DNA from 3 places in the Pseudomonas syringae pv. tomato str. DC3000 genome. Region 1 is predicted to be linked to each of the others. Evidence: riboswitches for the same ligand, from Rfam matches in the RefSeq annotation. Region 1 holds a riboswitch; each other region holds the start of a gene.
What was found. A riboswitch is a leader RNA that binds a small molecule or an ion and turns the genes downstream of it on or off. The one in region 1 is predicted to bind cobalamin.
Positions count from the first base shown of each region.

Region 2: linked by a shared signal. The riboswitch ahead of cobO (cob(I)yrinic acid a,c-diamide adenosyltransferase) and the one ahead of PSPTO_RS16855 (ABC transporter substrate-binding protein) in region 1 are both predicted to bind cobalamin.
Region 3: linked by a shared signal. The riboswitch ahead of PSPTO_RS16285 (CbtB domain-containing protein) and the one ahead of PSPTO_RS16855 (ABC transporter substrate-binding protein) in region 1 are both predicted to bind cobalamin.

Region 1 covers NC_004578.1:3,675,412-3,683,319, reverse strand. Annotated here, with positions in the region: gene PSPTO_RS16870 (peptidase U32 family protein) at 1-140, opposite strand, end outside; gene PSPTO_RS16865 (ABC transporter ATP-binding protein) at 247-1,038, opposite strand; gene PSPTO_RS16860 (FecCD family ABC transporter permease) at 1,035-2,057, opposite strand; gene PSPTO_RS16855 (ABC transporter substrate-binding protein) at 2,054-3,067, opposite strand; cobalamin riboswitch at 3,197-3,395, opposite strand; partial or broken gene PSPTO_RS16850 (FadR/GntR family transcriptional regulator) at 3,415-4,130, opposite strand; gene PSPTO_RS16845 (FadR/GntR family transcriptional regulator) at 4,239-4,973, shown strand; gene PSPTO_RS16835 (oligogalacturonate-specific porin KdgM family protein) at 5,335-6,057, opposite strand; gene PSPTO_RS16830 (ABC transporter ATP-binding protein) at 6,193-6,957, opposite strand; gene PSPTO_RS16825 (ABC transporter ATP-binding protein) at 6,968-7,807, opposite strand; gene PSPTO_RS16820 (ABC transporter permease) at 7,870-7,908, opposite strand, start outside.
Region 2 covers NC_004578.1:1,873,440-1,881,347, reverse strand. Annotated here, with positions in the region: gene cbiB (adenosylcobinamide-phosphate synthase CbiB) at 1-317, opposite strand, end outside; gene bluB (5,6-dimethylbenzimidazole synthase) at 314-964, opposite strand; gene PSPTO_RS08935 (cobyrinate a,c-diamide synthase) at 961-2,256, opposite strand; gene cobO (cob(I)yrinic acid a,c-diamide adenosyltransferase) at 2,296-2,907, opposite strand; cobalamin riboswitch at 2,998-3,212, opposite strand; gene PSPTO_RS08925 (PQQ-dependent sugar dehydrogenase) at 3,332-4,660, shown strand; gene PSPTO_RS08915 (C40 family peptidase) at 4,826-5,371, opposite strand; gene PSPTO_RS08910 (C40 family peptidase) at 5,466-6,188, opposite strand; gene PSPTO_RS08905 (NAD-dependent deacylase) at 6,264-7,028, opposite strand; gene hda (DnaA regulatory inactivator Hda) at 7,022-7,726, opposite strand.
Region 3 covers NC_004578.1:3,540,032-3,547,939, reverse strand. Annotated here, with positions in the region: gene PSPTO_RS16305 (indolepyruvate ferredoxin oxidoreductase family protein) at 1-2,714, shown strand, start outside; gene cobM (precorrin-4 C(11)-methyltransferase) at 2,884-3,633, opposite strand; gene PSPTO_RS16295 (cobalamin biosynthesis protein) at 3,666-4,115, opposite strand; gene PSPTO_RS16290 (CbtA family protein) at 4,108-4,830, opposite strand; gene PSPTO_RS16285 (CbtB domain-containing protein) at 4,851-5,036, opposite strand; cobalamin riboswitch at 5,132-5,346, opposite strand; cobalamin riboswitch at 5,405-5,629, shown strand; gene cobW (cobalamin biosynthesis protein CobW) at 5,743-6,807, shown strand; gene cobN (cobaltochelatase subunit CobN) at 6,811-7,908, shown strand, end outside.

The DNA.
Region 1 (7,908 bases):
TCGTTGCAGGCGTTGTGTCGCGCACCAAAGCTCGGCCCGCCGATGTATACCGCGTCGGCGCCATGCAGGATGGCTTCGCGGGCGATGGTCACATCCCGGGCAGGGCTGAGCAATTCCAGGTGGTGCTTGGGTAACGACATGGCAACGGGATCCGGCAGCGGGCAAAGCGCGCATTGTAGTGCCACCGGCCGCGCGGCGCACCTGTTGCCGGTTTGCGCAGGTCATGGACTGACCACCGGCGCTGCCTCAGCGCGAGCGCAAGCGCAGGATTTTCGCGCCATCGAAGGGGTCGGTCAGCCAGTGCGCCACGACGCCGAAGGTGCTCAGTAGGCGCTTGGGCGTCAGTACCTCGACCGGCGTGCCCAGCGCCACCAGTCGGCCTTTTTCCATAACGGCGACACGGTCGCAGTCCAGTGCCTGATTCAGGTCATGCAGGGCAATCACCGTGGTCACCGGCAAAGCCCTGACCAGGCCGAGAATAGTGAGCTGATGCTGGATGTCCAGATGATTGGTCGGCTCATCCAGCAGCAGAATTTGCGGCCGTTGTGCCAGCGCTCGGGCGATGTGCACACGTTGCCGCTCGCCCCCGGACAGGGTGTGCCAGGCCCGTTTTTGCATGTGCAGCATGTCCACATCCTGCAAGGCCTGACGCACGATGGCGTCGTCATTCGCGCTCCACGGCTCCAGTGCCGACAGCCAGGGCGTGCGGCCCAGTTCGACGGCGTCGAGCACGGTCACCGCGTCGCTGGTTTCGGCCTGCTGCTCGACCACCGCCAACAGGCGTGCCACGTCTCTGCGGCTCATCGCGGCGAGTGCCTGCTCACCCAGCCTGACCGCGCCGCTGCCCGGCTTCTGAATGCCAGCCAGCAGCTTGAGCAGGGTGGATTTGCCCGAACCATTAGGGCCGACCACCGCGAGTGTCTCGCCTGTGGCAATGCTCAGATCGACATCGCTCAGCAGGGGCGTGCCACGCACCGAATAGCCGAGCCCGGAGCAACCGAGCACGCAAGAGCGGGGCGACTGCGCAAACTCGTTCATCGCGTGCTGTTGCCCCGGACAAGAATCAAGGCGAAGACCGGCGCGCCGATCAGCGCAGTAATCACCCCGATCGGCAGCGCCTGGCCTTTGATCATCGTGCGCGAAAGGATATCCGCAGCGATCAGAAATAGCGCGCCGCTCAGTGCGCTCAGCGGCACCAGCCGCGCGTGACGCACGCCGACCAGCATGCGCACCGCATGCGGAATCACCAGCCCGACAAAACCGATGGAGCCGACAATCGACACCATCACCGCCGTCACCAGCGCTGCCGTGGCGATCAGGATGATCTGCACACGTCGCACCGCAATGCCGAGCGACGCGGCCGAGTCGCTGCCGAACGTGAAGGCATCCAGCGCGCGCCTGTACCAGAGGCACACCAGCAAACCGGCCAGCACCGTCGGCACCGCCAGCCACACCGAGTGCCATCGCACCCCGCTGAGGTTGCCCAGCAACCAGAACATGATGCCGCGAGCCTGTTCGGAACTGGCGGATTTGGTGATCATGAACGAGGTCAGCGCGTTGAACAGTTGTGAACCGGCGATACCCGCCAGAATGATCTGCACCGACGCTGTGGTGCCCCGTGAGGAATGCGCGAGCAGGGCGACCAATGAAAACGCCGCTACGGCCCCGGCGAACGCGCCGACCGACATGGAAATCGCCCCCGCGCCAAAGCCCAGAATGGCCACCAGCACCGCGCCGGTCGAGGCCCCGGCGGAAATCCCCAGCAAATAAGGGTCGGCCAGCGGGTTGCGCAGCAATGATTGCAGCACCACGCCGCAAATCGCCAGGCCGGCTCCGCAGGCTGCCGCGACGATGGCCCGGGTCAGCCGGTAATTCCAGACGATGCCTTCGTCGATAGGGTCCAGCACATAACCGGCCGCCCAGAGTTTGTTGGCCAGCACCTGAAAAACCACGTCGAGGCTGATCGAGGTTTCACCAATCGCCGCGCCGACCATGATTGCCAGCACCAGGATGGCTGCAACCCAGAGCAGATGGCCCAGCGCCACAGGCAGTCTCATCGTGCGGCGTTGAAACGGTTGGCGGCGTCGGCCAGTTCTTCGAACCCGGTGAACAGGCGCAGACCTGCCTGCATGCCCTCGGCGTCGATGATCACGATCCGGTCATGCTTGACCGCGTCCATGTTGCGCGTCACCGGGTCGCTCTTGAGGAAGGCGATCTTCTTCAGGTAGTCGTCGGCCGGAAAGCGGCGACGGTCCATGCGTGCAATCACCAGAATGCTCGGGTTGGCCTTGGCAATGGTTTCCCAGCCCACGGTTGGCCATTCTTCGTCGGACTGGACGATGTTGCGCATGCCCAGGCTGTTGAGCATGAAGTCCGGGATGCCTTTGCGGCCTGCTACAAAAGGATCGCTGGCTATCTCGGAGCTGGAAAACCAGAACAGCGCAGACACATCGTTAGCCTTGTTCTGCCTGACGTTGGCAATCGCTGCGCTCAGGCGCGTTTTCAGCTGCGCGACCAATGCGTCGCCGCGATCCTGCACATCGAAAACCTGCGCCAGTTGTTCGATGCTCTTGTAGATGGTCTCGATGCGAAAAGGCTCCAGGCGGGTACCATCGGCGCCGACCAGGTTGTCTTTGCCTTCGCAATCGGACGGCAGAATGTACGTGGGGATTTTCAGATCATGAAACTGCTCGCGGGTACCGACTGCGCCCTGTTTGCCGACCATCCATTCCAGCTGCACGACCACCAGTTCGGGACGTTTGCCGATCACCGCCTCAAAACCCGGTTCGTTATCGGCCAGGCGCTCCACCTTGTCGTTCTGTGCCTTGAAGCGCGGCAGCACGTTGTTGAACCACAGCGAGGTGCCGACCAGCTTGTCGCCCAACCCCAGTTCATAGAGCATTTCAGTGCCCGCCTGGCCAATGGTCACGGCTTTGGTCGGTGCATGCGCGAACGTCAGGGTCGAACCGCAGTTTTCCACGGTCAGCGGATACTGCGTGGGGGCGGCGAACGTCAGGGTAGACAACGTCAGGCAGGCGGCGATTGCGGCGAGGCGGGGCAGCGACATGAAATGCGGTCTCCATTGGAGCAGGTGCCAAGGCGCAATGCACATCAGGAAACACATCCCCGGCAGATGACCGGGCACGGCAAAAGGTGCCGACGCGTGCGGATGTCCTTCCCGGACACCCCGCCGGTTAGTTGGTTGAATCGGGTCGGCAGGTCTCCTGACTGGCATGTCATCACCATGCTCCGGCCTTCCCGGATCTGAATCCAGTGGCAGTCTTGGAGCAGGCTCGATGCCTACAGTTGCGGGGGCAGTTTCGTTTTGGCCTTTGAAACAAAGCTGGCGAATTCCCTGTTAGTTCCTCTCGGAAACCGACGGCCGGCATGGTAAACGATAAGGGTTCTTGATAGCTAATGCTTTGCGCGCACGCGCAGCAGGCTGTTGATCAAATGCAGGCGCATCGCGGCGCGCGCGGCATCGCGGTCCTGATGAGCGATGGCTTCATAGATGCTTTCCTGCTCGCGGCGCTGAATGTCCGGGTCATCTATGGCATGCGCCAAGGCGATGTTGCCGAAGCCGCTGCGCGCGCGCGGCAGAATGCTGCTGCCCAACTGGCTCATTACGTCGGTAAAAAAGCTGTTGGCGGTGCACAGCGAGATCTGCCGGTGGAATTCGAAGTCGGCTTGCAGGGTGTCTTTGCCTTGGCGCGTGCAACGGTGCAGTTCATCGAGCGCCTGGCGGATCGCGTCGAGTTGCTCGGGCGTGCGCCGTTGGGCGGCGAGGGCGGCTGATTCCGGCTCCAGGCTCAGGCGCAGCTCGATGATCGACACCGCATCGCCAGGTGTGCCGATGGAGGATTGGTCCTGACTGGAGTGGCCGGGCTGCGAGGCATCGACCACAAAGGTGCCATGCCGTGGCGGGTTTCCACCAGCCCCTCGGCCTGCAAGCGCGACATCGCTTCCCGAACCACGGTGCGGCTGACTCCGCTTTCGCGAATGATTACCTGCTCGGTGGGCAGCTTTTCGCCGCTCTGGATCTCGCCATCGCGAATCCTGCGCGCGAATTCGGCGACCAGTTGCTGGGTCAGGCTGGAACGGCGGCCTTTGGGGGAAGAGGAGTGTTCCATGGCAGGGTGATCGGTCCGTTTGGGGGGGCTGAGTATAACCGTACTCGGAACGTGTTTTGTGCGGGTATCGCAGCCTATACTCGCGTATCGGACAGAACTGAGGCTGCAATGTCGGACAACGCGCTTTCCCCGCAAAAAAACCATCGACGCCTGGCAGAAACCCTGGTTGACCGCTTTGCCCAGCGCATGCGTGACGGTGTGCTGGTGCGCGGAGAAAAGCTGCCGTCGGAGATCCACATCATGGAAGCCGAAGGTGTGAGCCGCACGGTGGTGCGTGATGCCTTGTCGCGGATGCAGGCGGCGGGGCTGGTGGAAACCCGCCACGGTGTGGGTACATTCGTCCTTGACATGCCGCCGCCCGAAGGTTTTTCCGTCGGCCCGGCGACCATCGCCAGCGTTGCCGATGTGCTGAACCTGCTGGAGTTTCGCCTGAGCCTTGAGGTCGAGGCGGCCGGTCTTGCCGCCCAGCGCCGCAGCCCGGAGGCGCTGCTGGAACTGAAGCGTGCTTTTGATGCTTTGCTCGAAGGGCCGCAGAAGTCCGGGACGACCATCAACGCCGACTTTCAGTTTCACCTCAAGATCGCCAAGGCGTCAGGCAATGCCTACCTGATCGACATCATGAAACACCTGGGCACCAAGCTGATCCCGCGCACCCGCATGAATTCGGCCTACACCGGGCAAAGCGACCGCAGCGCCTACCTTGCCGGGATCAACGCCGAACACCGGCAAATCTACAACGCCATCGCCGAAGGCAACGTCGATGCCGCGCGCGCTGCAATGTACCTGCACCTCAACGGCAGCCGCATGCGCCTGCGCCGTACTCAGGCGTTGTACAGCGACTGAGCTGATTCAGGATGAGCGTCGTACGATAGTTGAGATTATCGTTCCGCACGCTCCGGTGGGAATGCCTTGCGTGACGCTCCGCGTCACAGATCTGCGCCGCACCGCGCATTCAAGAGCGGACGCGGAGCGTCCAGAAACGCATGCGACGCGGAGCGTCGCACGATAATCATACTCAGGCGTTATCGTTCCGCACGCTCCGCGTGGGAATGCCTTGCGTGACGCTCCGCGTCACAGATCTGCGCCGCACCGCGCATTCAAGAGCGGACGCGGAGCGTCCAGAAACGCATGCGACGCGGAGCGTCGCACGATAGTCAGATCGTTCGCGAAATGCGTGCCGTGACACTCCGCGTCGCAATCTGCGCTATAAGAAGTTGTACTGCACCCCCACCCTTAATCTCAGCTGGCGCTTGTCGTCTTCCGAGTCCACCTTGATGTCGCCCACCTCAAAGAACGGCACCCAGTGCTTGTCCCACCTGTATTTGAAGGCCGCGTTCTGTTCGTAGTCGGTCCTGCCATTGTCGTAACGGATGTAATCGGCGTCGAAGTAGGTGAACTGATACTCATAAGCCCAGGGGCCTTTGCTGGCGTAATTGACCCAGACGTCGTAACGATTGATCGACTGATCGTCCATCTGGTTGTCAGGCATGTCGTGGTTGACCTTGTCGCGGTCAAGTTTGATCGAGTCGTAGCGATAGCGGCCCGAGACGCTCAACTGGTCATTCACTTTGTAACCCAGCTTGAGGCCCATTTTATAGGCCGTGGACTTCTCGATGCTTTCCAGTGCCAGTGACGGGGTGAGCATCCATTTGTCATTGAGCCGATATTGATAGCTGGTCGTCAGTTCGTGGCCGTTACCGACGGTGTTGTCGAATGCAACGTCCTGTCGGTCGCCTGCGGTCTTGTATTTAAGCTCGCCTTCAAAGCCCCAGCCGCTGTCCAGGCGGCTGCCGAATTTGACCCGGTCGGCATGCATGCGCGTGCTTTCCGCGTATTGGTGGCGGTAGTTGATGTAGGCGCTGTCGGCATGGGTCCATGCACTGGGCAGCAGGGTGGCAAAAGCGAGCAGAGCGAGTGATTTTTTCATTTTTTTTATTCTTGTGGGTTGACGTTTTGGGTGTGTTTGAACAAATCGCAGGCAGCCGGATCCTGTGGCCGTTTCGGCCAGGGCTCACGGCGTCAGCAAGTGTCAGGTTTCAGCGGTCACCCGCCGGAAGACGGGTCATCCCGTCGGGCGCAGGTCCATGTCGCGACTGGCCTGGATCAGCATGCGCGAATATTCGTGTCGAGCCTGATTGTTGACCAGTTGGCTGCTGTCGAGCGTCTCCAGCACCTGGCCCTGCTGCATGACCGCCACCCGGTCACACAGGTGCGCCACCACACCCAGGTCGTGGGTCACCATCAGGTAGGTCAGGCCTTGCTGACGGCGCAAGTCGGCCAACAGGTTGAGAATTTCGGCCTGCACCGAAACATCCAGCGCCGAGGTCGGCTCGTCGAGCAGCAGCACGCGGGGTTCGAGAATCAGCGCCCGTGCGATCGCCACACGCTGACGTTGACCGCCAGACAACTGATGCGGGTAGCGAAAACGAAAACTCTCGTTGAGACCGACCTTGTCGAGCACCTCGCAGACGCGCCGATCACGATCGCCGATCGTGTGGATGCTCAGCGGCTCCTTGAGCGCAGCGTCGATGGTGTGGCGCGGATGCAGTGAGGCGTAGGGGTCCTGAAAGACCATCTGCACGGTGCGGTAATGGCTGGCGTCGAGCTTGCGCTGCACCGCCTGGCCGGCCACGCTCAAGGCACCGGTCCAGTGCTGATATTGCCCGGCCAGGCAGCGCAGCACGGTGGTCTTGCCCGAGCCGGACTCGCCCACCAGCCCGAACGACTGGCCTTGTTCGACCCGCAGGTTGACGTCACGCAGCACGTGATTAAGCGCGCTGCCAGTGCCGAAACTCAGGTTCAGTGAATCGACTGTGATCATTGCCATGGGAGCGTTCTCAGTGAGTGAGCCAGAGGGGATCGCGCTGCAACACCGGCAGGCTGGCGCGCGGGCGGTCGAGGCTGGGCAGGGCGGCAAGCAGGCCGCAGGTATACGGATGGCGCGCCTGATCCAGTTCGTTGGCGTTCAGCGATTCCACCACCCGCCCGGCATACATCACCAGCACCCGGTCGCAGAAGTGGCGCACCATGTTCAGGTCGTGACTGATGAAGATCAGTCCCAGATCGCGCTCGCTGACCAGTTCTTCCAGGACGTTGAGCACCTGGCGCCGCACCGACACATCCAGTGCCGACGTCGGCTCGTCGGCGATGATCACCTGCGGGTCGGTGATGACCATCATTGCGATCATGATCCGTTGGCCCATGCCGCCGGAAACTTCGTGGGGGTACAGCTCGTAAACCCGCGCCGGTTCGCGAATGTGCACCTTGGCGAGCATCTCCAATGTGCGTTCGCGCGCTTCTCTTTTCGAGATCTTGTGATGCGCCAGATAAGCCTCGGCAATCTGTTCGCCCACCTTGATCACCGGGTTCAACGAGTATTTCGGGTCCTGCATGATCATCGACATGCGCCGGCCGCGAATGCCCTGCATCTGTTTTTCGCTGCAGTCGAGCAGGTTGATATCGCCAAAACGCAGGGTCTTGGCGGTGACCTTCGCCGTTGCCGGGTGCAGGCGCAACAGGCTGCGGCCAACGGTGGACTTGCCCGAGCCGGACTCGCCGACAATCGCCAGTTTCTCGCGGCCCAGCGCGAACGACACATCGCGGACGGCCGCTGTGACCTTGCCCGCATGACTGAACTCGACCCGTAAATCTTCCACCGCAAGCTTTATCTGTGACATGGTTTGAGCCTCCGTTATTTTTATTCTTTGCGTGTCATTCGCTGCTTGTTATTCGATACAGGTCATTCGCTGCGCGGGTCGAGCACATCGCGCAGGCCGTC
Region 2 (7,908 bases), 1.8 Mb from region 1:
GCGCGCAACGCCTGCGCCACCGGCTGCACGTGCTCACCCAGGCTGCGCATGCCCAGCGCGCAGTACAACGCCAGAATCTCGAACAGCCAGCCGATGTAAGGCAACCAGCTCAACAGCGTGGCCAGCAGCGTCAACGGCACGACTGTAATCACCCAGGCAGTGACGCCATGACTGCGCCAGCCACGCCCGCCGCTGTTGAAGCGTTGCTCGACACGGTTGGCAAAGCCTCCGAACGCCACCAGTGGATGCCAGCGTTTCGGCTCACCGAGCAACGCATCCAGCGCCACACCGGCGACGCTCAACAGCGCCACACTCATTGACTCACTCCCCATTGATTTTCATACAGCAGTTCATGCAGCGGACGCGCCTGCGCCCAGCCCTCCATGACCAGCATCGGTGCAGGATAAAATGCGTTCACCGGCCCCAGGCAGATGATCGCCAGCGGCTTGGCACCTTCAGGCATGTTCAACAGCGCGGCCAGCGCATCAGGGTCGAACAGCGACACCCAGCCCATGCCCAGCCCTTCGGCACGCGAGGCCAGCCAGAGGTTCTGAATGGCGCAGGACAACGAAGCCATGTCCATTTCCGGCAAGGTGCGACGGCCAAAGATATGCTGCTCACGACCTTCCATCAGCGCGGCGACCAGCACTTCCGCGCAGTCATTGATGCCCTCGACCTTGAGCTTCATGAACGCGTCGGTGCGCTCGCCCAGTGCTTCGGCAGTGCGGATGCGCTCTTCTTCAACCTGCGCCTGCATCTTGCTGCGCAATGCCGGGTCACTGATGCGGATGAAACGCCACGGCTGCATCAGGCCAACGCTGGGCGCTTGATGCGCGGCTTCCAGCAAGCGCGCCAGCAGTTCGGGCGCCACCGTGCCGCCGCTGAAATGGCGCATATCACGGCGCTCGGCGATGGCGCGGTACACCGCAGCCCGTTCTTCGGCGCTGAAGGCGTGCTCGGTCATGGCTTGAACAGCGCCGCAATCGCCTGCGGGCAGGACGGGAAATAGAAATGCACGTAGGAGGCGGTCAAGCGCCCGATGCGATAGACCGCCTCGGCCCCCCGCCCGCCATTGGGGCTGACGCCACGGGCAATCGGCTGCAACTCGGTGCTGGTCAGCGAATGGTGATACGTGTGGCCGTGCAGCGTGCCTTCGGGCAGCTCGACCGCTTGCAGGGCCAACGCCGCCAGACGCTTCTGCATGACCGCTTCACCGGCGAGCAGCCCGACCAGTTCGGCGCGCACGCCCTCCACGTCGGTCAAGGCATCAAGCAGGTAAAGCATGCCGCCGCACTCGGCCAGCATCGGTTTGCCGGCATTGTGGTGAGCCCTGATCGCGGCCTGCATTGAGGTGTTGGCCGCCAGCGCAAGGTGATGCAGCTCCGGGTAGCCGCCCGGCAGATACAGACTGTCGGCTTCGGGTAGCTGGCTGTCATGGATTGGCGAGAAGAACGTCAGCTCTGCGCCCATATTGCGCAGCAGGTCCAGGCTCGCGCCATATAGAAAGGCAAAGGCCTCGTCGCGGGCAATAGCAATGCGCACACCCTTGAGCAGCGGCTCGACCTCGACCGGATCAGGCGCGGTAAACGTCACCGCAGGCGGCAACGCCACTTCGCAGGTGCTGGCCAGCGCGGCGGCGGCCATGTCCAGACGCAGGTCGAGGTCGTTGAGCTCACTGGCCTGCACCAGCCCCAGATGGCGGCTCGGCAACTCGAAACCGACTTCACGCGACAAGGCGCCGTACCAGCGCAGGCCTTCGGTCAGGCTGTTTTCCAGCAACTGCGCGTGGCGCACGGTGCCGACGCGGTTGGCCAATACCCCGGCAAACGGCAAATCGGGCTGATAGCGCGCCAGCCCAAGCGCCAGCGCGCCGAAGGTCTGCGCCATCGCGGTGCCGTCGATCACGCCCAGCACCGGCACGCCGAAGTGACGCGCCAGATCGGCACTGGATGGCGTGCCGTCGAACAGCCCCATGACGCCTTCGATGAGGATCAGGTCCGCTTCATCAGCCGCTTCCCACAACAGCCGACGGCTTTCATCCGCACCGACCATCCACATGTCCAGTTGATAGACCGGCGCGCCGCTGGCCCGCTCGAGGATCATCGGGTCAAGAAAGTCCGGCCCGCACTTGAACACCCGGACCTTGCGGCCCTGATTGCGGTGCAAACGTGCGAGTGCAGCGGTCACCGTGGTTTTGCCTTGCCCGGAGGCAGGCGCAGCGATCAATACCGCCGGGCAATGGCGCGGGGCTCTCATTGCAGTGCTCCCATTGACGCAGTTCTCATGACGAATGGCTCACAGCTCGATACCTTTTTGCGCACGGATACCGGACTGAAACGCATGCTTGACCACACCGATCTCGGAAACCGTGTCGGCCAGGTCGATCAATTCGGGTTTGGCGCCACGGCCAGTCACCAGCACGTGCTGCATCGGCGGGCGCGCCTGCAGGTCAGTCAGCACCTGTTCAAGGTCGAGGTAGCCATGCTTGAGGGCGATGTTCAGCTCGTCGAGCACGACCAGGCCAATGCTCGGATCGCGGAGCATTTCCTGCGACACGGCCCAGGCCGCTTCGGCGGCGGCGATGTCGCGCTGGCGGTCCTGGGTCTCCCAAGTGAAACCCTCGCCCATCACGTGATAACGCACTTGTTCAGGAAAGCGCCGGAAGAACATTTCTTCGCCAGTGCTGTTGCGGCCCTTGATGAACTGCACCACACCGCACTGCATGTCGTGGCCCATGGCCCGGGCGAGCATGCCGAAGGCGGAACTGCTCTTGCCTTTGCCATTGCCGGTCAGTACCAGCAGCAGGCCGCATTCATTGGGCGAGCTGGCAATGCGCTCGTCCATCACGGCTTTTTTGCGCTGCATGCGCGCCAGATGGCGTTCGTCGCGTTCGGGGGATTCGTTCATCTTGGCTCTCCGCTCGGGGCAGGCGAAAGCAGACGGAAGGACAGCACTGGACAGCACGGCTACGCCCTGCACAGAGCATCACCCTCCGTGATGCCATTGAGTGGTTCAGGCCGGTCTCCGGGCTCATGAGCGGGTTACCCCGGCTGCGCGCCTTCCCGTGTCGAAACACAGTGGCACGATGCACAGCCTTGACTCATTTACCGTTGCGGGGGCAGCGCCGGGATCGGATCGGTCGATCCACACCGGCTTCCCTGTTTCACCCTGCCAATCGAGGATTGCAGAGCACCTGAAACAAGCCGCGAAGGGTAGAGGGTTGGGCCGAGAGCGTCAATCGACAGCGCAGCCCGGGAACACGATTGAACCTCGACGGTTTGCAGGGCCTCTATCAGTTACTGGACCACGCCTTTGTTTATGGAGATCGATCATGTTCACACTCAGACCCCACTATGCAGTGCTGCTTCTGGTTGCCGGCGGCCTCGCTGCCTGCGGCGAGTCTTCGACCCTGCAAGTCTCGGATGGAACAGGCCCCTCGCCCAAGCTGCCGGAGCCGAACAAGACGCTGATCCCGACCGTCAATATCGCGCCTGCCATCGGCTGGGAAAAAGGCGCCAAACCGGTGGCCGCACCCGGCACTCAGGTGGCTGCCTTCGCTGAAGGGCTGGATCACCCGCGCTGGCTGTATGTGCTGCCCAACGGTGACGTACTGGTCGCGGAAACCAATTCGCCCGCCAAGCCGGATGACTCCAAAGGCGTTCGCGGCTGGGTCATGGAGAAAGTCATGGGCCGCGCTGGCGCTGGCGTACCGAGCGCCAACCGCATCACCTTGCTGCGTGATGTCGATAAAGATGGCGTCGCAGAAACCCGCACCGTTTTCCTGCAGAACCTCAATTCGCCCTTCGGCATGACGCTGGTGGGCAATAAACTCTATGTGGCCGATACCGACCGCCTGATCAGCTTTCCGTATGAAGCGGGCCAGACGTCGATCAGCGCACAGCCAACCAAGGTGGTTGACCTGCCGGGCGGCACGCTCAACCACCATTGGACCAAGAACGTAATTGCCAGCAAGGACGGCAGCAAGCTGTACGTGACGGTCGGCTCCAACAGCAACGTGGGCGAAAACGGCATGGACCAGGAAGAAGGCCGCGCGGCGATCTGGGAAGTGGACGCCGCGACGGGCAAGCACCGCATCTTTGCGTCCGGCCTGCGCAACCCGAACGGGATGGATTGGGAGCCAAAAACCGGCAAGTTGTGGACGGCAGTGAACGAGCGTGACGAAATCGGCAGCGACCTGGTGCCTGACTACGTGACCTCGGTGCAGGACGGCGCTTTTTATGGCTGGCCTTACAGCTACTATGGCCAGCACGTCGACGAACGCGTCAAACCGCAGAACCCGGCACTGGTCGCCAAGGCCATCGCCCCGGATTACGCGGTCGGCCCGCACACCGCGTCACTGGGCCTGGTGTTCGCCGACGGCAAGACCCTGGCTGCGCCGTTCAACGAAGGCCTGTTCATCGGCCAGCATGGCTCATGGAACCGCAAACCGCACAGCGGCTATAAAGTGGTGTTTGTTCCCTTCAGCGGCGGCAAGCCCAACGGCACGCCAGTCGATGTGCTGACTGGCTTTCTCAACAAAGACGAAAAAGCCATGGGCCGCCCGGTCGGTGTGGTCAACGATCAGCGCGGCGGTTTGCTGGTGGCGGATGACGTCGGCAACAAGATCTGGCGCGTGACATCGGCCAAGGCGGCTCAATAACGCCGAGCGTAGAGGTTTGACGCGGAGCGCCGCACGATAGTTGAGATTATCGTTCCCTACGCTCCAGCGTGGGAATGCAGTTCTCTACGCTCCGCGTCGCAAGAGGACGCGGAGCGTCCTGAAGGGCATGCGACGCAGAGCGTCGCACGATAAGTTTTGACCAGACTACGGTCGAATCTGCGCCAGGCTTGCTGGCTGAATCACGCGCTTGGCGTTGAGGTAGGCTTTCTGCCAGTAAGGCTTGTCGAGGCTGTCGAGTTTGACTGTGCCGCCGGTGGCGGGGGCATGCACGAAGCGGCCTTCGCCGACGTAGATGCCCGCGTGGGACACTTGCGAACCGCCCGAGGTGGCGAAAAATACCAGGTCACCCGACTGCAACTGCTCGCGACGAATATTCGGCACACCCATCACGATCATCTCGCGGGTGGAACGTGGCAGGGAAATGCCCGCCGCATCACGATAGACATAGCCTATAAGGCCGCTACAATCGAAACCGGAATCTGGCGTGTTGCCGCCCCAGCGATAGGGCGTGCCGACCAGGCCCAACGCACGAAACAGCACGTCTTCGGCAGCCGGAGAAAGAATCTGAGGGGGAGCGGTGACCACCGGACGCTGAACAATCCGGGGTACTTTGGGCGGTGGCGGCGCGCTGGCACAAGCGCCCAGCAACGCGGCAACACAGATGACCATCAGGCGCAAAACAATCGACATAAACACAACAACCTGATCCGGATGCGGCTTACGCTGCCGAGAAGCTCAAAAACACAGAAAGACCCGAAGGTCTTGTTCTGCGTGTTCTATTTGGTTATTTACGCCGTTTGGGCGCGGACTTGACTGTAGTCGAAGTCATGGCCGTTGTCTGCGTTGCAACAGGCGTGGACTTTACAGCCACCGTGCCCGGTGCCATCGCCAGAGGCCGCTTGGCTTCGATGAACGTCCTGCTCCAGTAGGCGTCATCAAGGCTGTCGATGCGCACGCCGCCGCGGCGGCTGCTGGAATGAATGAACTGCTGATTGCCGGCGTAGATTGCCGCATGGCTCACGACACTTTTCTTGCCGCGGGTGCTGAAGAACAGCAGATCGCCAGGCTTGAGGTTGCCGCGTGAAACCAGAGGGGCGTCTACGTTGATCATTTCGCGAGTGGAACGTGGCAGGCTCATGCCGGCCTCTTCACGAAACAGATAACCAATGAAACCGCTGCAATCGAAGCCCGACGAGGTCGACGTGCCGCCGAACTTGTAGCGCGTGCCGATCAGCGCCTTGCCGCGTTCGAGAATACTGTCGGCCAGAACCGGCAGTTTGTAGGAGGTGTTGTCTGCGAACTGGTTCAGTTCGTCTTCGGTCGCCAGCTCGTCCTGCAGCACTGCTGCATCAGCGCGGCGCGCTGCGGACTGTGCAGTGACGGTGTTCTGATAACGGGGAACCGGCTGAGCCTGCTCGTGCTGTGCAACCGGCATATTGGCCGAGCAACCGAACAGGAAGGTAACGAGTGCGAGAGGCACGAGGGGTGCGAAGCGAACAACGGGCATGGGCACAACCGCGGCTGACTAGTTAAGATGGCGAGACTATGCCTTTTATGAAAGCGATTTGCAAATTCAATCGAACTAGATGTGACTTATGAGTTCCGCCATGACATGTGCTGCCCGGCACTGCAAAAAGACGTCCATCTGCGCGCTGTGGTCGGTTGGCTGCGGATTGATTTCTGCGGTGAAGCCCCCGGAAACTCTGGTGCGAATGACCGGCTCGTGAATGTAGGGGAAGCTTGCCGTGGTGCCGATACTCAGCACTGCGTCATAGCCTGTAGCCAGTTGTTCATACAGTGTTTCCAGTGCCCTTTCCGGAAGCATTTCCTGAAAAAGAACGACGGGCGGTCGCAGAATGCCACCACAGAGTCGGCATAACGGCGGCAATGGACGCTGCAAATGCTCACTCAGTTGAGGGTCTTGTGCGGCACACGACTGGCAAAACAGCGGCGAGAGTTGCCCGTGAATTTCGATCAGACGCTCAGGCGGGCTGCCGGCAGCGCGATGATAGCCATCGACGTTCTGGGTCAGCACCCAGCACTCGGGCTTGATACGTTGTAACTGGGCAATGGCGTAATGCGCAACGTTGGGCTCACCGCCCAGGCAGGCCTTGCCCAGTTCGGCGATGTATTTCCAGCACAGTTCGGGGTCACGGCGCAGCATAGGGCCTGACAGGGCCATTTCGATGGGCAGCCCGTCCTCGGTCTCGCCGTTGTAAAGCCCGCCTACACCGCGATAGGTCGGTAGACCGGAATCCGCCGACAGGCCCGCACCGGTGATGACCAGAATACGCTTCGCATGGCGTAACGCGGATGCGGCTTGTAACACCAGCGCCTGATCTACCACCCAAGCGTCTCTTTAAGGAAAGGGATCGTCAGCTTGCGTTTTTCCTGCAATGACGCCTGATCGAGGCGCTCGAGCAACTCGAAAAGGGCACTCATGCTGCGCGTACCACGGGTCAGGATGAAATGGCCGACATCATCGGTCAGGTGCAGGCCGCGCCGCGAAGCGCGCAGTTGCAGGGCGCGCAGTTTGTCTTCATCAGACAGCCCGCGCATCTGGAACACCAGCGCCATGGTCAGGCGGGATTTGAGATCGGGAAGTTTGACCGGCAGTTCGCGTGGCGACTTGGACGCTGCAATCAGCAGACGACGGCCGCTGTCACGCAAACGGTTGAACAGGTGAAACAGGGCTTCTTCCCATTCCGGCTTGCCGACGATCGCTTGCAGGTCATCAAGGCACACCAGCTCGTACTGCTCCAGATGGTCGAACAGCTCGATGCCTTCATCGATGACTTCGGCGAGCGGCAGATAGACCGCAGGTTCGCCCAGTTGCTCGAAACGAAGGCACGCAGCCTGCAGCAGGTGCGTGCGCCCTACTCCATCCTTGCCCCACAGATAAATAAGGCTTTCCGTCCATCCGGCGTCGGCTTCGCACAGCCGCTCGACATAGCCGAGTGCAGCGGCATTGGCGCCTGGATAGTAATTGACGAAGGTGGCGTCATCACGCAGACGCACACTCAGGGGCAGCTGAATCGGTTTCATGCTGACTAACGGCTCATGCAAACCGTCAAGGGCCTCTGTGTAAAGAGCGCAAAGTTTATACCCGTGAGGCGGGTCGCACAATGCGACAGACCTCAAGCAAAATCAAAGGTTTGCGTCAGGACGGCGAAAGCGGGAACACAGGAAGGAGGTTTTGCGCAGTGAAGCCGGTGTATCAAAAGGCC
Region 3 (7,908 bases), 140 kb from region 1:
CAAGAGCTTTCGCCCGCGCCAATCAGCTCAATAAGGTGGTCATCGATTCTGCGCAACCGCGGCTGGGCATCATCACCACCGGCAAATCTTATCTCGACGTGCGTCAGGCGCTGGAAGAGCTGGGTATCGATCAGGAGCTGTGCGACAAGGTGGGCATTCGTGTGCTCAAGGTCGGCATGAGCTGGCCACTTGAACCCGTGTCGGTGCATGACTTTGCCGAGGGGCTGGACGAGATTCTGGTGGTCGAGGAAAAACGCAGCGTCATCGAAGACCAACTTACCGGCCAGCTTTATAACTGGCCGGTGGATCGTCGTCCGGTGGTGGTCGGCGAGTTCGATGAGCAAGGCCGTTCGCTGTTGCCGAACCTCAGCGAGCTGACGCCGGCAATGATCGCCAGGGTCATCGCCAAACGTCTGGCGCCGTTCTACAGCAGCCCGCAGATCGAAGCACGCCTGCAATTTCTCAGCGACAAGGAAAGGGCGCTTCAGGCGCCGCTGTTCAATACCTTGCGCACCCCGCATTTTTGCTCCGGCTGCCCGCACAACACCTCGACCCGAGTGCCGGAGGGCAGTCGTGCCCTGGCCGGGATCGGCTGCCACTACATGACCATCTGGATGGACCGCGAAACCGAGACCTTCACGCAGATGGGCGGCGAGGGCGTGACCTGGATCGGCCAGGCGCCCTTCACTGAAACCCCCCACGTGTTCCAGAACCTCGGCGACGGCACCTATTTTCACTCCGGGCACCTGGCGTTGCGTGCGGCGGTGGCCTCCAAGGTCAACATTACTTACAAGATTCTCTACAACGATGCGGTGGCCATGACGGGCGGTCAGCCTATAGACGGCGTGCTGCGCGTCGATCAGTTGAGCCGCCAGGTGTTCAACGAGGGCGTACAGCGCATTGCACTGGTCTCCGACGAGCCGGACAAATACCCGAGCCGGAAAGATTTCGCTTCAATTACCACCTTTCATCACCGACGCGACCTGGACAGCGTGCAACGCGAACTGCGTGAGTTCAAAGGGGTTTCGGTGATCATCTACGACCAGACCTGCGCGACTGAAAAGCGTCGCCGGCGCAAACGCGGCACCCTGCCCGATCTGGAAAAACGCGCGTTGATCAACCCGGCCGTGTGCGAAGGCTGTGGTGATTGCGGGGTCAAATCCGGTTGTTTGTCGGTGCTGCCCAAGGAAACCGCTCAGGGCCGCAAGCGGGAAATTGACCAGAGTGCCTGCAACAAGGATTTCAGCTGCATCGAGGGTTTCTGCCCGAGTTTCGTCACCGTGCATGGCGGCAAATTGCGTAAGCCTGTGGTGCCCAAACAGGTCGAGGCATTCGCGCGTCTGCCGGAACCTGTGCTGCCATCGCTGGAGCGGCCGTTCAATATTCTGCTGCCCGGCGTCGGCGGGACTGGCGTGACCACGGTCGGGGCGATGCTCGGTTATGCCGCTAACCTGGAAGGCAAGGGTTGCAGCGTGCTGGACCAGGCCGGGCTGGCGCAAAAGTTCGGTCCGGTGGTCAGCCATATCCGCATTGCTGCGCGTCAGGAAGACCTGTTCGCGGTACGCATTGCCGCCGGTGAGGCGCACCTGTTGCTGGGTTGCGATCTGCTGGTTGCCGCAGGCCCCGATGCAATCGCCAAGCTCGACAGCAAAATTTCCCATGCGGTGATCAACAGTCAGCAAACGCCAACCGCTGAATTCACACGCAACCCGGATGCCGTGTTCCCGGCCGAGGCGATGAAGCAGACTATTATTGATGCCGTCGGTGCCGATAAGACTCATTTTGTCGAAGCCACTTCGTTGGCAACCCGTTTGATGGGCGACAGCATTGCCAGCAACCTGTTCATGCTCGGTTATGCGTTTCAACTGGGCCTGATTCCCCTGACTTCGGCGGCCATCGAAAAGGCGATCGAGCTCAATGGCGTGGCAGTCAACCTCAATCAGCAGGCGTTTCTCTGGGGGCGTCGCACGGCGCATGACCCTGCCGCCGTCGAGGCGTTCGTCAACCCGCAACCGCAGGTCAGCGAGCCGCAGCAGATGGATCTCGATCAACGTATTCAAAGCAACGTTGCCGCCTTGACGCAGTACCAGAACAGCGCGTACGCCGAGCGTTATCTGGGGCTGGTACAACGGGTACAGGAGGCTGAATCACGGGTGTTTCCCGGTCAGCAGCCGACGCTGACCGAAGCTGTGGCCTTCAACTACTTCAAGCTACTGGCTTACAAGGACGAATACGAGGTGGCGCGGCTGTACAGCAACGGCGACTTCACCCGCCAGCTGGAGGCGCAGTTCGAGGGTGATTATCGACTGGAGTTTCACCTGGCACCGTCCTGGCTGGCCAAGCGTGACCCGCACAACGGTCAACCGCGCAAACGCAGTTTCGGGCCGTGGATGCTGCGCGCGTTCGATGTGCTGGCGACATTCAAATTCCTCCGTGGCACAGCGTTCGACCCGTTCGGTCGCAGCCTGGAGCGCAAGCAGGAGAGGGCGCTTATTGATCGTTATGTTGGCGATGTCGAACTGATCCTGCAGCATCTCCAGACGCAGAACCGCCATACGGCGCTGAGCCTGGCACGCCTGCCGGAAAAGATTCGCGGTTATGGTCACATCAAGGAAGCCGCCATGAAGGCTGCTGCATTGCAGGCCGAGATCCTGCGCAAAAGCCTGGAGAGCGGCGAGGTGCTAGCGCCGAAGTTGTATGAGGTGGCTGCTTGATCAGGTAAGCGATGTGAGTGCCTGAGCGCGAGCCGGGCGACGCTTCGCTTGCTCGCGAAGGCTGACGATCGGTGATCAGTAGATCTCGGAGGCTGCACCGGCCCCTTCGTGAGTAACGCGGATCGGCCGCCCCTGCCACTCACACAAACGGCGAGCCTGCGAACGAGCGTTACTTGGGCCTGAACAGGTGCGCATGCCCGGCCCGGTACAGCGAGGATTCGCCAAATGTGTCGGCGGCCAGTACGCGGCCGACGAGGATCAGTGCGGTGCGGCGAAAGCCTTTGGCTCGCACTTTTTCCTCTATGTCTGCCAGCGTACCTATTGCCCATTCCTGATCCGGCCAACTGGCGCGGTGTACCACGGCAATCGGGCAGTCGGTGCCGTAATGCGGGGTCAGCTCTTCGACGATTCTGTGCAGGTTATTTACGCCCAGATGAATCGCCATGGTCGCCCTGTGGCTTGCCAGGCTGGCGAGTTCTTCGCCGCTCGGCATTGAGGTCTTGTCGGCGTAGCGGGTCAGAATCACGCTTTGCGAAATATCCGGCAGCGTCAGCTCCACGCCCAGTAACGCAGCGCAGGCGGCCGTCGCAGTTACTCCCGGAATGATTTCAAAGGGGATATTCAGTTCACGCAAATGGCGGATCTGCTCGCCAATGGCACCGTACAGGCTAGGGTCGCCGGAATGTACACGAGCAACATCCTGGCCTTGCGCATGAGCGGTCTTGATCCGATCAATGATTTGCTCCAGATGCAGTTCCGCGCTGTTGGTCACCTGCACCGCCTGGTGGCCTTCCAGCACGGCGAGCGGCACCAGCGAACCTGCATAGATAATGACCGGACAGGTGCGGATCAGGCGTTGCCCCTTGACGGTGATCAACTCGGGATCGCCAGGGCCTGCGCCGATGAAATAGACAGTCAATGGAAACTCCGGGGTCAATGAGCGCGGCGCGATTATCCGCCCACAGCCGGGCTGGACGCCAAGGCAAATGTCATTTGAGTGGTTTTTTGCCGCTCTATCAGCAGCCGCGCCGTACCGTCGCCCAGCTGCGCGGCGAGGGCCAGTGCCGATCCTTCGGCTACACCGTGACAGCCTGTGGTCTGAAAGACTTGCGCGGAGCGGTGGGTCAGGTGCAGCTCCCAGGCCACCAGTTGCGCGGCGTTGAAAAATACCAGCGGCACAGCCAGTTGCGCCGCCAGTGCAAGCAGGCCCGGTTCCTTGTCTTTCAGATCGATTGAGGCCAGCGCGGTGATGCTTCCCAGGTTCAGCTCCAGCGCTCGAAGCCTGTTCTCGATCAGCTCGCGCAACGCGGTCGCCGAACAACCGCGTCGACAGCCCAGCCCGACTACCAGAGGCGTGCCGGGGCGGACGGTCGAGTGCTCAGGCCTGATGCGGTCAGGCATGGTTTGAGTGGGCATTATCTGTGTGAACATTGCTTCTGCGAAACAGCCAGGCGCTGATCAGGCCCAGTGCAACCCAGAACAGCGCGTTGGTCAGCAGCGAAGCGACCCTGAACTGCGATTCCAGTGCTTCAGGCGCAAGGCTTTCATGAACCAGCGGTTGCGGTGCGCCGATCACATGCGGCACCACCAGAATCGCCGCGCCCAGCACTTTGAGCAGCCAGTTCTGACCAAACACCAGCAAGGCCAGCCCGGCAGCGGTGGACGCTGCGGTACCGATCCACCAAAGCTGACGCTGGCTCAGTTCTGCGGCAGCGGTGCCCGGCAGCTCAGGCGGCAGCCCCAGGGTCGGCGCCAGCACGAACACGGCAAAACCGGCCAGCCCCCACCACGCGCCCTGTGCCGTGCGGCCCGGTGCGCGCAGGGTGTAAAGCCCGGCCAGCATCAGGGCAAAACCGACGGCGACCACCAGATTGCCACCGGTGGTGGACAGCACGCGCTGCCAGCCGTTTTCCGGCTCCCACGCTGCTTCGTCATGCGCATGGCTGTGTTCAGCCACGGCACCGTCGGCATGCTCGTGAACGTGTTCGGCAGGTGCTTTCTCGTAGGTTTCTGCCTGCTGGATCAGCGGGACGACCCAGAAGCTTTGCAGCAAGGTCAGCAGCAGGGCGGCCAACAGCCCGGTAAACCCTGCGGTCTGTGCGATTCGCTTGAACATTGTGTTGTCCTCAATGACGCTCAATGGCAAGGAAAGGCAGCGCTGTGACGGGTGTCGTGTGCCGCATTGTGCACAGCGGCAATGTGCGAGAACCCGGCGAAGTACACAAGGCACGCGCCCAGCAGTGCAGCGCTGATGGCGGCGGTCAGGCGCTGGGTCTGGGTTGAGCTGGTAGCGGCCGTCTGGCTGCTGCTGATGGTGGACATGGCGTTCCCTCTTGAGTGTTGGCAAATGGGCCATGCGCGCGCGAACCCGCTGACGAACGCCAGAGGTTTCAACTGCGCCCGCCCACCGCGGGTGTGTCATTGGAAAAATGTCGGGCCGGTCTCCGGGCTCGCGAGGGGCTTGAACACGTGTGCGTTCAGACCTTCAAGGTCACCTTCCCATGCCAGAGCACAGTGGATCAGACCTTCTCTCGCTTACCGTTGCGGGGGCAGCACCGGACTTGCTCAACAGGTTGAGCGCACCGGTTTCCCGTTTCACCCCGTGAGGGGCACCCGAAACAAGGTGCACAGGAGAGCATGGGCAGCGGGGCATCGTCAATCTGAACGATTGACCTGCCTGCGGTCACTGCGTAGCCTTGCCGGTTCGAGGTTCTTCATGTGTAAAGCGTTACGACATGAAGCTAAGACGGGAATGCGGTACATGCCGCAGCTGCCCCCGCAACTGTAAACGGTCATGTTCATTGCACAGCCACTGCTGCGGCGGGAAGGCGCGATGAATGTGTGTCGGCAAGGTGTTCAACGCCCGCCACACGCTGCCGTGAGCCAGGAGACCTGCCTCGAACCGGGCTGACAAAAAGCCTGCGAATTCTCACTACAACCGGGCGGGGTGATCCGGTGGCGATCCGATCCGTGTGCAGTGCACGTGGTTCTCGTCCTGTTTGCCCGCCGCATTGCCAAAGGGCACCTGATGAAAACACTGGCCAAGCTTCCCGTCACCATCGTTACCGGCTTCCTCGGCTCGGGCAAGACCACGCTGTTGCGGCACATGCTCGACAACGCCGAAGGGCGACGCATCGCGGTGATCGTCAACGAGTTTGGCGAGCTGGGCATCGACGGTGAAATCCTCAAGCAATGCACCATCGGCTGCACGGAAGAAGAAGCCAACGGCCGCGTCTACGAGTTGGCCAATGGCTGCCTGTGCTGCACGGTGCAGGAAGAGTTCTTCCCGGTCATGCGCGAACTGGTGGCCCGGCGTGGTGATCTGGACCACATCCTGATCGAAACCTCGGGGCTTGCCCTGCCCAAGCCGCTGGTGCAAGCCTTCCAGTGGCCGGAAATCCGCAACGCCTGCACGGTTGACGCCGTGATCACCGTGGTCGACAGCCCGGCCGTGTTGGCGGGTACGTTTGCAGCCTTTCCGGATCAGGTCGATGCACAGCGCAAACTGGACCCCAACCTGGACCACGAATCGCCGCTGCACGAGCTGTTCGCCGACCAACTGGCCAGCGCCGATCTGGTTATCCTCAACAAGGCCGACATGATCGACGCCGAAGGGCTGGCCGCCGTGCGCGCTGAAGTCGCCGAAGAGCTGCCGCCTGCGGTCAAGGTGGTTGAAGCCAGCAGTGGTCGCCTGCCGATCAGTGTTCTGCTGGGCGTGGGTGCCGAGTCCGAACTGCACATCGACGCGCGCAAGACCCACCACGATCATCACGACGATGACGATCATGATGACCACGATCACGACGCGTTCGATTCAATTTCCCTGACATTGCCCCAGGCTGACGAGAAAGTGCTGCTCGATGCGCTGAATCAACTGGTCGTGCAACACGGCATTCTGCGTGTAAAAGGTTTTGCGGCAATTCCGGGCAAACCGATGCGCCTGCTGATCCAGGGTGTCGGCACGCGTTTCGACAAGCACTTCGACCGTGCCTGGCGTGCCGACGAAGAGCGCGCCACGCATCTGGTGCTGATTGGCCAGGAACTGGACGCGGTTGCGCTGCACGCTCAGCTCAACGCTGCGATTGCCGGCTGACCCATGCATTTACTGAGAACCCAGCCCGGCGGTTTCGTCCCGGATGACAGCATCGCCGACATGGGGCAAACCCCGGCCGAGCTGGTGATTCTCTGCAGCGGCGACTCCAGCCTGGCGCTGCTGGCCGAAGCCGCCCGGCAATTGCCCGAAGACTACCCCAGCCTGCGTCTGGCCAACCCGATGCAAGTGCAGAATCACGCCTCGGTCGACCTGTACGTCGATGAGGTGCTGCGCCACGCCAAAGTCATTCTGATTTCCCTGCACGGCGGCATCGGCTACTGGCGTTACGGCGTCGAGCGGCTTATGGAGCTGGCAGCGCGTGGCGTGCAGGTCATTCTGGTGCCGGGTGATGACCGTCCCGATCCCGAGCTGAGCGACCTGAGCACTGTGCCTGCTGCGCAGCGCGACCAGCTCTGGCAGTTCTTGCGTCAGGGCGGCATGCAGAATGCACTGGATTTGTTTCACTGCATGGCCAGCCAATGGCTGGGCCGCGATTACCCGTGGACTGAACCGCAACCGCTGCCGCGTACGGCTGTTTATCACCCGCGCCTTGCCAGTGCCCAGCTTGTCGATTGGCAGGCCGAATGGACGGCCGGGCAGCCGGTGGTGGCACTTTTGTTCTATCGCTCGCACCTGCAGGCGGCCAATACCGGCTTCATCGATGAATTCTGCGAGCACCTGCAGGCGCAGGGCATCAATCCGTTGCCTATCGCCGTGGCCAGCCTCAAAGAGCCGGGCTGCTTCGTTCAGGTCGAAAACTGGCTGGATGAAGCTGACGTCGAGCTGATTCTCAACACCACCGGCTTTGCCCAATCGAGCCCGGAAGCGCCTCACCTGCGCCCGTTCCGGCGCAACGTGCCGGTGATTCAGGCGATCTGCGCGCAGGACAACCAGCCAGCCTGGCAGGCCAGCGAGCAGGGCCTGGGTGCCCGAGACCTGGCCATGCACATTGCCTTGCCTGAGCTGGACGGGCGGATCATCAGTCGGCCGATCAGCTTCAAGGACTTGGCCTGGCGCAGTGAACGCAGCCAGTCGGACGTGGTTTGCCATCGCGCGCACCCCGAGCGCATGGATTTTGTCGCGCAACTGGCGCGCCGCTGG